Regions from separate parts of the Peribacillus sp. NPDC076916 genome, predicted to be linked through region 1. Evidence: predicted binding sites of a transcription regulator. Region 1 holds the regulator's gene; each other region holds the start of a gene.

Region 1 (3,197 bases):
ACTTCCTTTTTACCAATTAATACCTTTTGTTAATTGAAAAGGTATTTTGTGGGTAATGTATAATGGTATGGTTAACATGAGAGTTTTTGTGATTCAGCCAAAGTTAAGGTCGTAATTGTTAATTTAGATTTTAATTTAACGGATGTTCGATGGGGATAGAAGCCACTCGGGCTCGTGGCAATACAAGAGATTGATGAATTGAAACGAGACAACGGGTTTAATCTGTCTTTTGATAAGATTCTCTATAAGACAAAATACCTGTTTTAAGTGCAGCATAATTGCCAATGCTTGCATAGCCATAAAACCAGCCCATGAAAATCCCTGCAACCAAGTGATGACGATGACTGATGAAAATGGAAATGAACAAGCCAAGACCCAAAGCGATGGTAGGGATGAATTTTGGGCGAATATGAAACATGACCTTAATTAGTTGAGTAAGAATCATGATGATAGGAATGGCTATTACTGCATCCCAAAAGTTTGTATGGATGGTTGGGAAGTCCATAATTTCACCACCTTAAATAGAAGTTTTCAAAATTAATTTTTACTTTTTATCAAGGCTTTATACTATAATAAAAAAATTCATATTTAAAACTAATATATAAAAGGTTATGCAACCAGGTTTTGAAGATTTTCAGAGTTCAATTTTAAAGCCGTCAATCCATATAATTATATGGATTGACGGCTTTTTCTGGTTGGCCGCGGGAATGGTTTAAAACAACTCGGAAAGAGCCGACAATGAAGATAAACAGTAAAAAACGTCTATTAATGCGAAGATCTAATGAGCAAGGAAACATTTATTAAGGAGAATGCTCCTTATGCCCAGAAAATTCAAAAGGAATTAATATTTTACCATTGTTGTTATTGCATAAGCTTGCTTGGAGAGTGGATATGGGACAAGCTTATTAGCAAGTCAAGGAAAAAATATATTCGGTACAAAAGGTGACTTTAAGGGCGAGTCTGACATTATCCAAACAATCGAATACCTCACCGCTGTACCCGTTCAAGTATGGAACAAATTCAGGAAATACCCATCTTGGGAAGAAAGTCTTCGAGATCTTGCCAATCTATACGTAAACGGGACGTCATGGAATGGAAGTCTTAATTGTCAAAAAAAGGGATTCAGTCTCTGCTCTTGTAAAGCATATGTTCTACAATAGTACAGATTCAATAGTGAAATGGCTTGGGCGATCTTTACCTTATTAAAGTGAACCAAATATTAAGAATGAAATGGAATTTTTAACTGGCAACGGTATTTCAACACTCTCCTTTTTTTGAATGAGTTTCTTTCCAAAAGATGTAATATTCACATGAGAATAGATTCTATTAAAAAATATATTAAAACCTACTCTTCCATATGCATATTGAGAGAATTCGGGACATAAATTAAACAAACAAAAAAAAAGCGCGGTTAGCGCTTTTAGTGTATTTGTCTATATAAGCCTATTACTTTTCCAAGTATCGAAACATCTCGTAAAATAATTGGTTCCATATTTGAGTTCTCGGGCTGAAGCCTTATGTAATCCGGTTCCTTAAAGAATCGTTTTACAGTGGCTTCATCATCTTCCGTCATGGCCACGACGATATCTCCATTATTGGCATTGCTTTGTTGTTTCACGATGACATAGTCTCCATCATGAATTCCAGCTTCGATCATACTTTCACCCATGATTTCCAACATGAATACATGATCATCATGCGGAACCATGCTTTCGGGAAGCGGAAAGTATTCTTCTATGTTCTCGATGGCCGTTATAGGCATGCCCGCTGTTACTTTTCCAAGTAACGGAACGTTCACGACATTGGCTTTTGGAATATTGTTCGCTTCCTCCGAATTCATTATTTCAATGGCCCTTGGCTTGGTTGGGTCACGTCTGATCAGGCCTTTACTTTCCAGGCGGGATAAATGTCCGTGTACTGTTGAACTTGATGCAAGTCCCACTGCTTCGCCAATCTCCCGTACGGAAGGTGGATACCCTTTTTGGCGAACCTCTTCTTTAATGAAATCAAGAATATCTTGCTGCCGTTTTGATAGTTTAGTCATTAGTGCACCTCTTCCCCAATGTTCTTTGCTATATTATAGCATGGCCCCCAACTCTATACAAACATAAGTTCGAATTTTGTTGTTGACTGAAACAAACGTTCGTATTATAATTTGGTCATAACATACGAACGAACATTCGCTTTGGAGGGATATTTATGAAAAAATTATACAAAAATTATATTTATACGATTCTATTAGCGGGATCAGTATTTATCTTTTCAATTTTATTCTCTTGTACATTGAACAATGATCAAAAAAATGATTTCCTTTCTATAGAAGTAAGTGAAGGTGACACCCTATGGGGAATTGCCGAAGAATATGAAGAAGCAAATTTGACAAAAAAAGAATTCATTGGTTGGATAGAAGAGCATAATGGAGTAAGGGCAGATTCGATTAAACCTGGTCAAGTCATCGTCATACCGGTTAAAGGGGAAGAACTTGTCCAGAATTTGGCCAGTGACCAGTAAGCAGTGAAGGTAGGGTATTATGAAAGCGGTAATCTATTGTAGGGTCAGCACAGAAAAAGAGTCACAGGAAACATCATTGGCAAGGCAGGAAGATGAATTAGTCAAATTGGCAGAAAAGATGGATGTTGAAGTCATTTCCATAATAAAAGAACAGGCTAGTGGTTATGAGTTGAATAGGGATGGCATTTTTGACATGCTCGAACTATTTAAAACCAAAGAAGCTGAAGTACTATTAATCCAGGACGAAACGAGGCTGGGAAGAGGGAATGCCAAAATAGCCCTTTTCCATGTCATCCTTAAAGAAGATGTGAAAATTTATACGCTCTCACACGATGGCGAACTTGAGCTATCGGATTCGGATGCGATGGTCATCCAGATTGTCGGAATTGTAGAAGAATATCAAAGGAAACTACATAATCTAAAAATAAAGCGCGGGATGATAAGGGCCGTTGAAAAGGGGTATCGACCTCAAAAAAACCTTCAGAATCAAAGGAATTCCACCGGAAGGGACCGTAAGGAGATTCCTATAGAAGAAATCATTAAACTTCGGGCCAATGGATTGACATTTGCAGAGATCGCAGCAACTTTGAGGGGCTTTGGATACAATGTATCTAAGGCTACAGTGAACAGGCGTTTTCTCGAACATCAATTGAATACACTGGAAAGTCAATCATAGAACTTGTAAT
Region 2 (3,197 bases), on a different contig from region 1:
ATGGTAATGCCCTCGATTATTCCGAGCTGGAAATCGGGATGAAAGTGAAACCATGGCACCGGGGCGGGGTGAAGAAATCATTTCCTGGGAAAGCGGAAGCGGAATTGATTCTTGTTTTGACGGATGAAAAAAGCTTAGCTGAACAAAGGGCAGTCACTGCTGCCCTCAATCATGTCAGCAAAGCGGAAAGTCAGCGATTCATGGTTCTCGAAGTCGTCCATTTACCCTCGGAGCATGTTTATAATATCGAAATGATGAATCGTTCTAACTTAGACTCTTCATTCATGGTGACAGTAGAGGATTTAACGGATGAAATATTATATATAAAATAAAACAACCGGACTGAATCACTTGGAATCTGTCCGGTTGTTTTATTGGATTTCACTCACAAGGATGAGCTCTTGTCCTGATTTTATAAAGTTTTCGCACCTAAATATTTTGGTTTCCAATAAGTATTATCCATATCCGTGATGGTTACTCCTTTAGAAGACGTAGCACTAATGAATTGACCATTTCCGATATATATTCCAACATGGGATACACCTGTTCTTCCAGAAGAAGTATCAAAGAATACAAGATCACCCTTAGCTGGTGAAGATACTTTTAAACCTGTATTGGAATAGAGTAATGATGTTGTACGCGGTAAGGTAATTCCTTGCGATTTCTGGAATACATAATAGACGAAGCCTGAGCAGTCGAATCCAGTCGGTGTCGTCCCGCCCCATTTGTAAGGTTTGCCGATTAAGGTTTTTGCATAGCTTATCAGGCTTGTATTATTGACATTATAAACACCAAGCGCATTAAATGTGCCCCGGCCGGCAATTCCATCGGCAGTTAATCCCTTGGCTTTCTGGAATTTTTTTACTGCAGATGTAGAATAGGTGCCGTAATATGTAGTCAGTGAACCTGTATATGTGAAATACCCTTTGGTTTTTAAAAGTTGTTGTAGTTGTTTGACATCGCTATGTGTCATTCCGGGTCTGAGGGTTTGATCTCCAATATTTGCAGAGGCTTGCAGTGGGGTTAGCATCATGGCAGATGCAACAGCAGCTGAAGCGATCCATTTCTTCATAATTTTCATTTCCTCTCTATCTCTCTATAATTCTTAACAATATTATCCTACAATACCATTATGACAATTAGACATAATTTTGGTTACAGTTTCATTACAAAAAATGAGCAGTAAGACTAAATGATAAATGGACGAAAGTCTATTGAAAAGGGTGTTTGAATTTCAAAAAACTGAGTATATGGATTCATTAAAAATTAATCAAGCTACTAATTGATTCTCTTTTAAAAAAACAATTTGGATACGGAGTTTAAATTTGGTATTTTATCCATTTTTAGTGTCAATTATATTTTTCAAGGAAATTACAATAAAAAGTAGAAATTTGTATGAAAACTTCCATTGAATAAGAACGTATATTCGGTTAAAGTTATGAATATAATAAAAGCGAACGTATATTCTTATTAGGGTGAAGAAATGATGGATTATGGGACGATGCCGAAACAATCAATTATGTGTATCGATATGAAAAGTTTTTATGCAAGCTGTTCAGCAGTCATGCTTGGTCTGGACCCGCTTGATTGTTATCTGGCGGTGGTTGGTGATTTGAAGAGGACAGGGAGCATTGTGCTCGCGGCTTCTCCAAAAATGAAGAAGGAATTTGGCATAAAGACAGGGTCGCGGATGTTTGAGATCCCGAATGATCCGAGGATTGTCGTCGTTGAACCTAAAATGGCGACCTATTTAAGGGTTTCGACGGAAATCACCCGCTTGTTCAACCGTTATGTGCCCAAAGAAGCGATTCACGTATATAGTGTGGACGAAAGTTTTGTGAAAGTCGATGGTGCCGCTTCTTTATGGGGAGATGCCCGGATGATAGCTGAAAAGATAAAGGATGAAATCGAACGCGAATTACAGCTCCCTTGTGCAATTGGAATTGGACCGAACATGCTTATGGCAAAACTTTGCCTTGATTTGGATGCCAAACATAAAGGGATTGCCGAATGGAAGTATGAGGATGTGCCAAGCAAACTTTGGCCGATTTCCCCGCTTCGTGAAATGTGGGGGATCGGCAGGCGCGTTGAAAAAACCCTTCATGGAATGGGGATATTTACGGTTGGGCAGCTTGCCAATTATGATCTTGAATTACTTGAAGCGAAGTTTGGGATTATGGGCAATCAGCTTTACCACCATGCGTGGGGAATAGATTTATCCGATATGGGGGCAGCGATCATCGAAGGGCAGGTAAGCTTCGGCAAAAGCCAAATCCTGCTGCGGGATTATAAGGAGGAGCATGAGGTGAAGCAGGTCATGCTGGAAATTTGCGAAGAAGTTGGAAGAAGGGCACGCACCCATCGCAAGGCAGGAAGAACGGTGAGCCTAAGCATTGGTTACAGCAAGGATGAGTTTGGCGGGGGTTTCCATCGTTCGCGTTCGATTAGCGAGCCGACCAACATTACGATGGAGTTATATAAAGTTTGTCTGGAGCTTTTTCATGAGAACTATAGGCAAAAAACGGTTCGGAGCATAGAGGTCAGACTCTCGAATATTGTGGATGATAACGAAATGCAGCTGACTTTATTCGATGCTTCGCGCTGGAAGAAGCGGGAATTGAGTTACACGGTTGATCGAATTCGCCATAAATATGGAGCCAAATCGTTATTGCGTGCGGTTTCGTATACGGAAGCGGGTACAGCCGTTTACCGAAGCAGGCTGCTTGGTGGGCATAAGGCGTAGGGGTGACTTTTTGAAGGGTGGGAAAAGAATGATTCGTGATCGCGGCCGTATCAAATGGACATCGATGATGTTACCGGAGCATGTGAAGATGCTGCGGGATTGGGTGGTGGAGGATGGCTATGAAACGAAGCGCATCCTGGATGAGCAGCAACTGGAAGAAATGAATGCTGTAATGGGGGAAGCGATGGAGGAAAGAAAGGATGTTACGATTGCACATTATGAAGGAAACCGGTATCAGCTGTTAATCGGCAGGATCCATTATTATAATGAACCCACCCAAAAACTTCATATCGTTGATCGATTTCAGCAGGTTCACTATATCAGGCTTTCCGATATAGCGGATGTAAGGATAACGGAATGATGAGCGGAAAGGCTGTTCCAAGGGACAGCCTTTCATTTTCGAAACGGCATCGTGATGAAAGGGATTACGATGCGTAAGAGAATCGGCATTTGC
Region 3 (3,197 bases), on a different contig from region 1:
CCTTTAATGCCACGGGCCAGCACATAGTTTTCCAGCTTATCTACCTGTTCGCGCATTCTATCGTGGTTATTTTGCAGCGGAAATAGAAGCTCCGTCTTGATCGCACGAAATACCGGCTCATAACGCCAATAGCCATTGATGATCTCCAAAGTGGAACGAATCAGCTCAATCAGAGGATGATTCAGCATCGTCCGTTTGGAATCGACGAACAAGGGAATTTGATAATCCCGAAAAACGGTCTGTAAAATATCTGCGTACGCTTCTCCATTCCGGACTAAAATCGCAATATCACTGAAACGGTGCTGTTTCTGTCTGACCAGCGACAAGATGTCCCGGGCAACTCCTTCAATCTCGGCTCTGCGGTTAACTGCCTGGGCGATCGTTACATCAGGCGGCTGATCTAACGCTTTGGCAGGTCTAATGGCAAAATAAGTTTCCAGATGATTCAGTCCCTGGCTCTTTCCAAATCTTTCAGTTCCTTCTAAGATCCGATCTTCTGAAATCGGTATGCCATTCCTCAACCCAGCCTGATAAAGGTGATGATATAGATTTCCCGTTTGCCTGAACAACTGCAAATCATCCGGAGCGTAATGTCTATAGGGCTGATCTAACGTCAGCGAGATCGTTACACTCCTGCACAGCTTGATCATTTCTTCCACAATCAATAATTCCTGGGGAGTCAAACTATAAAAACCATCGATATATATATCCGCATCCCTTATATAGGAAGAATCCGCCATTTTCTCGATCAGCAAAGTGAAGTAGTCTTCAGAATCTAAATATTTGTTAACCATTTCATCCTCAAAAGCCTGATAGACCAATTCAAGATCATGCAGTTTATCCTGAATGCCGCTGCCGGCCTGTGAGGTTTCGGCCAAATAGTTTTGAATGTCATCAGGTTGGATGCAATACTGCTTGAACTCAGCCAGCATTAGCTCCATCTGTGCAATGAACCCCTGCTTATCAGCAGAACGACGAAACATCTTTAATTCTTCCTTTTTATCATCCATGATCTTCCGTATCAACATATTAACGCCAACGCTGTCCAAATGCAGCCGGCTCATCCCCCCGGTCTCCTGAAGAACGCGCCAAGCAAGCCTGCTAAAACTAAAAACCTGTGTCCGGATCATTCCGGCAAGGCCTGGTGTTTTAATTAATTTATATTCAGATAGAAACGTCATCTGATCAGGAACGAGGTAGATAATTGGATTTCCTTCGGGATCTTCTGCCAATTTGGAGCGAATTTCGTCCAATATATTCGAAGTTTTCCCTGCACCCGATCTTCCCAGTAAAAAACGGAGTGACATCTCTTTTTCCCCCTTACAACATAATATCTAGATCCATCATACCAGAAATACTTTAGTAAACATGACTAGGTTTCTGTTTCCAATTAGATTTACTTTCTATTATTTTAACGTTTCCCCTGAAAAAACACCAATCGTACGTTCGCGTTTTTCCCCAAAAGAAAAAGCCCACATAATTTTTGGGCTTCCACGATCATTCACCTGTAAATTTATAATTGAATTCTTTCACCGGCCAATATCGAACATCCACTTTACCGACAACATTTTCAACCGGTATATAACCAAAGTGACGGCTGTCAGCACTTTCAAGACGATTATCACCCATGACAAAAAGCTTGCCCTCGGGAACTTTGGTAACATCCGTCAATTCTTTTAATGTAAAATCACCCGTAAAATCCTGTCCCGGGAAACCTTCCTTGAATTTCTGAAGATAAGGCTCATCCACTTTCTCACCATTTACGTATAGCCAATCATCTTTATAACGAATTTGGTCACCTGCAATCCCTATAACTCGCTTAACATAATCTTCTTGTGAGTTCGCATGAAAAACAATAATGTCAAAACGGTTGATATCATGAATATGGTAATTGATTTTATTCACGACAAGTTTATTTCCATCTTCTAGGGTCGGCTGCATCGACTTCCCTTCAACATCATAGCTTGAAAAGAGAAATGTACGGATCAAGATGTAAATAACAAAAGCTATCATCGCTGGTTTTATCCAATCGGATAAAGAATTCTTGTTTGTTTTTTCCATCTAGTTCAACCCCTACTGCATTTATATACTAATTTATTGTCCTTCTTCCCTCTTCATGCTTTTATTTAATCGGACTTCAAGTCTTTTCCCCACATACCATAGGATAAAGATGACGATCCCGATAATGATCGTACGCACAGGTTTATGAATTAAGGATACTAGATCGTAACCTACGAAGCTGATCGTAAAGATCATCACCGCTTTCCCTCCCACTACTGCAAGTCCATATTGCAAGGGACTGACTTTTGAAAGTCCTGCCACGATATTAACGATGGCTGAAGGTGTAAAAGGGAAGCAGAGCAATATGAACAAAGGACCGAATCCATGGCTTTCCACCCAAACCATCAACCTCTGCACCTGTTTATGCTTTTGCAAAAATCGGAAAAATCTCATTTGACCATATCTTCTAATAATCCAAAAGATCAAATAAGAGCCCGCTACCGCCCCAATCCAAGAAAATAAAAACCCCCACCAGAGACCAAAAGCCGTTGCGTTAGCTAGCACGAACACCACTAAAGGCAAAAAGGGCAAAAAAGCTTCCAGCATCGGCAGTAAGATCCCAGGAATTGGACCGAATGAGCGATATTGCTGAATAAGTGCAGATATATGATCAAGTGTAAACCACTCGCGTATAGTAACCAAATCCATAATTATCTCCCTCGACATGCTGCTATCAAAGCAGCATAAACTTATTAAAAACTGTTTATTTTAGATATATCACTTTCCCCTGAAATTGCAAGAATTATTACCCATATACCTTCATACTTTCCCTAACTCCGGAAAACATAATCTTGTTAACGAATATTTCTAGATTTATCAAAACCACTTGCATATACACTGAAAATACATTAGGATAAAAAAACAGAACAAATGTTCTTTTTTCTGCATGGTATACATACTAATATTAAAAGCCGTGCTATTAGAAAGGAGCGGTCATGATGACCCGCATTCCAGAAGATGACCGTAATATGATTGAAAGAGCCATCTACCTCCCTATGGTTATAACAGTCTTAAACCGGGATCTCAAGGTCATCGAAATTAGTCCATTTAAATTAAAAAGGCCCTATTCGGAGCTAGTCGAACATATTTTAAAAGTGGTTCAAGACGAACTTGCCGAGGTAAGGCGATATTTGCGC

Evidence for each region. The regulator LexA, encoded in region 1, represses DNA repair genes until DNA is damaged. The targets are predictions, from matches to a motif close to CGAACATATGTTCG.
Region 2: ACQKFG_RS06115 (DNA polymerase thumb domain-containing protein) is a predicted target of LexA. The motif match lies at 1,416-1,429, and genes of this name have one in related genera.
Region 3: addB (helicase-exonuclease AddAB subunit AddB) is a predicted target of LexA. The motif match lies at 1,436-1,449, and genes of this name have one in related genera.

The regions. Positions count from the first base shown of each region.
Region 1 is NZ_JBNNIU010000009.1:40,669-43,865, reverse strand. It holds gene ACQKFG_RS21095 (hypothetical protein) at 218-505, opposite strand; gene ACQKFG_RS21090 (glucosaminidase domain-containing protein) at 879-1,160, shown strand; gene lexA (transcriptional repressor LexA) at 1,421-2,044, opposite strand; gene yneA (cell division suppressor protein YneA) at 2,200-2,511, shown strand; gene ACQKFG_RS21075 (YneB family resolvase-like protein) at 2,531-3,187, shown strand.
Region 2 is NZ_JBNNIU010000002.1:230,027-233,223, forward strand. It holds gene ACQKFG_RS06105 (DUF3221 domain-containing protein) at 1-332, shown strand, start outside; gene ACQKFG_RS06110 (C40 family peptidase) at 413-1,072, opposite strand; gene ACQKFG_RS06115 (DNA polymerase thumb domain-containing protein) at 1,484-2,743, shown strand; gene ACQKFG_RS06120 (YolD-like family protein) at 2,772-3,104, shown strand.
Region 3 is NZ_JBNNIU010000001.1:566,937-570,133, forward strand. It holds gene addB (helicase-exonuclease AddAB subunit AddB) at 1-1,307, opposite strand, end outside; gene lepB (signal peptidase I) at 1,498-2,061, opposite strand; gene ACQKFG_RS02850 (TVP38/TMEM64 family protein) at 2,095-2,709, opposite strand; gene ACQKFG_RS02855 (hypothetical protein) at 3,000-3,197, shown strand, end outside.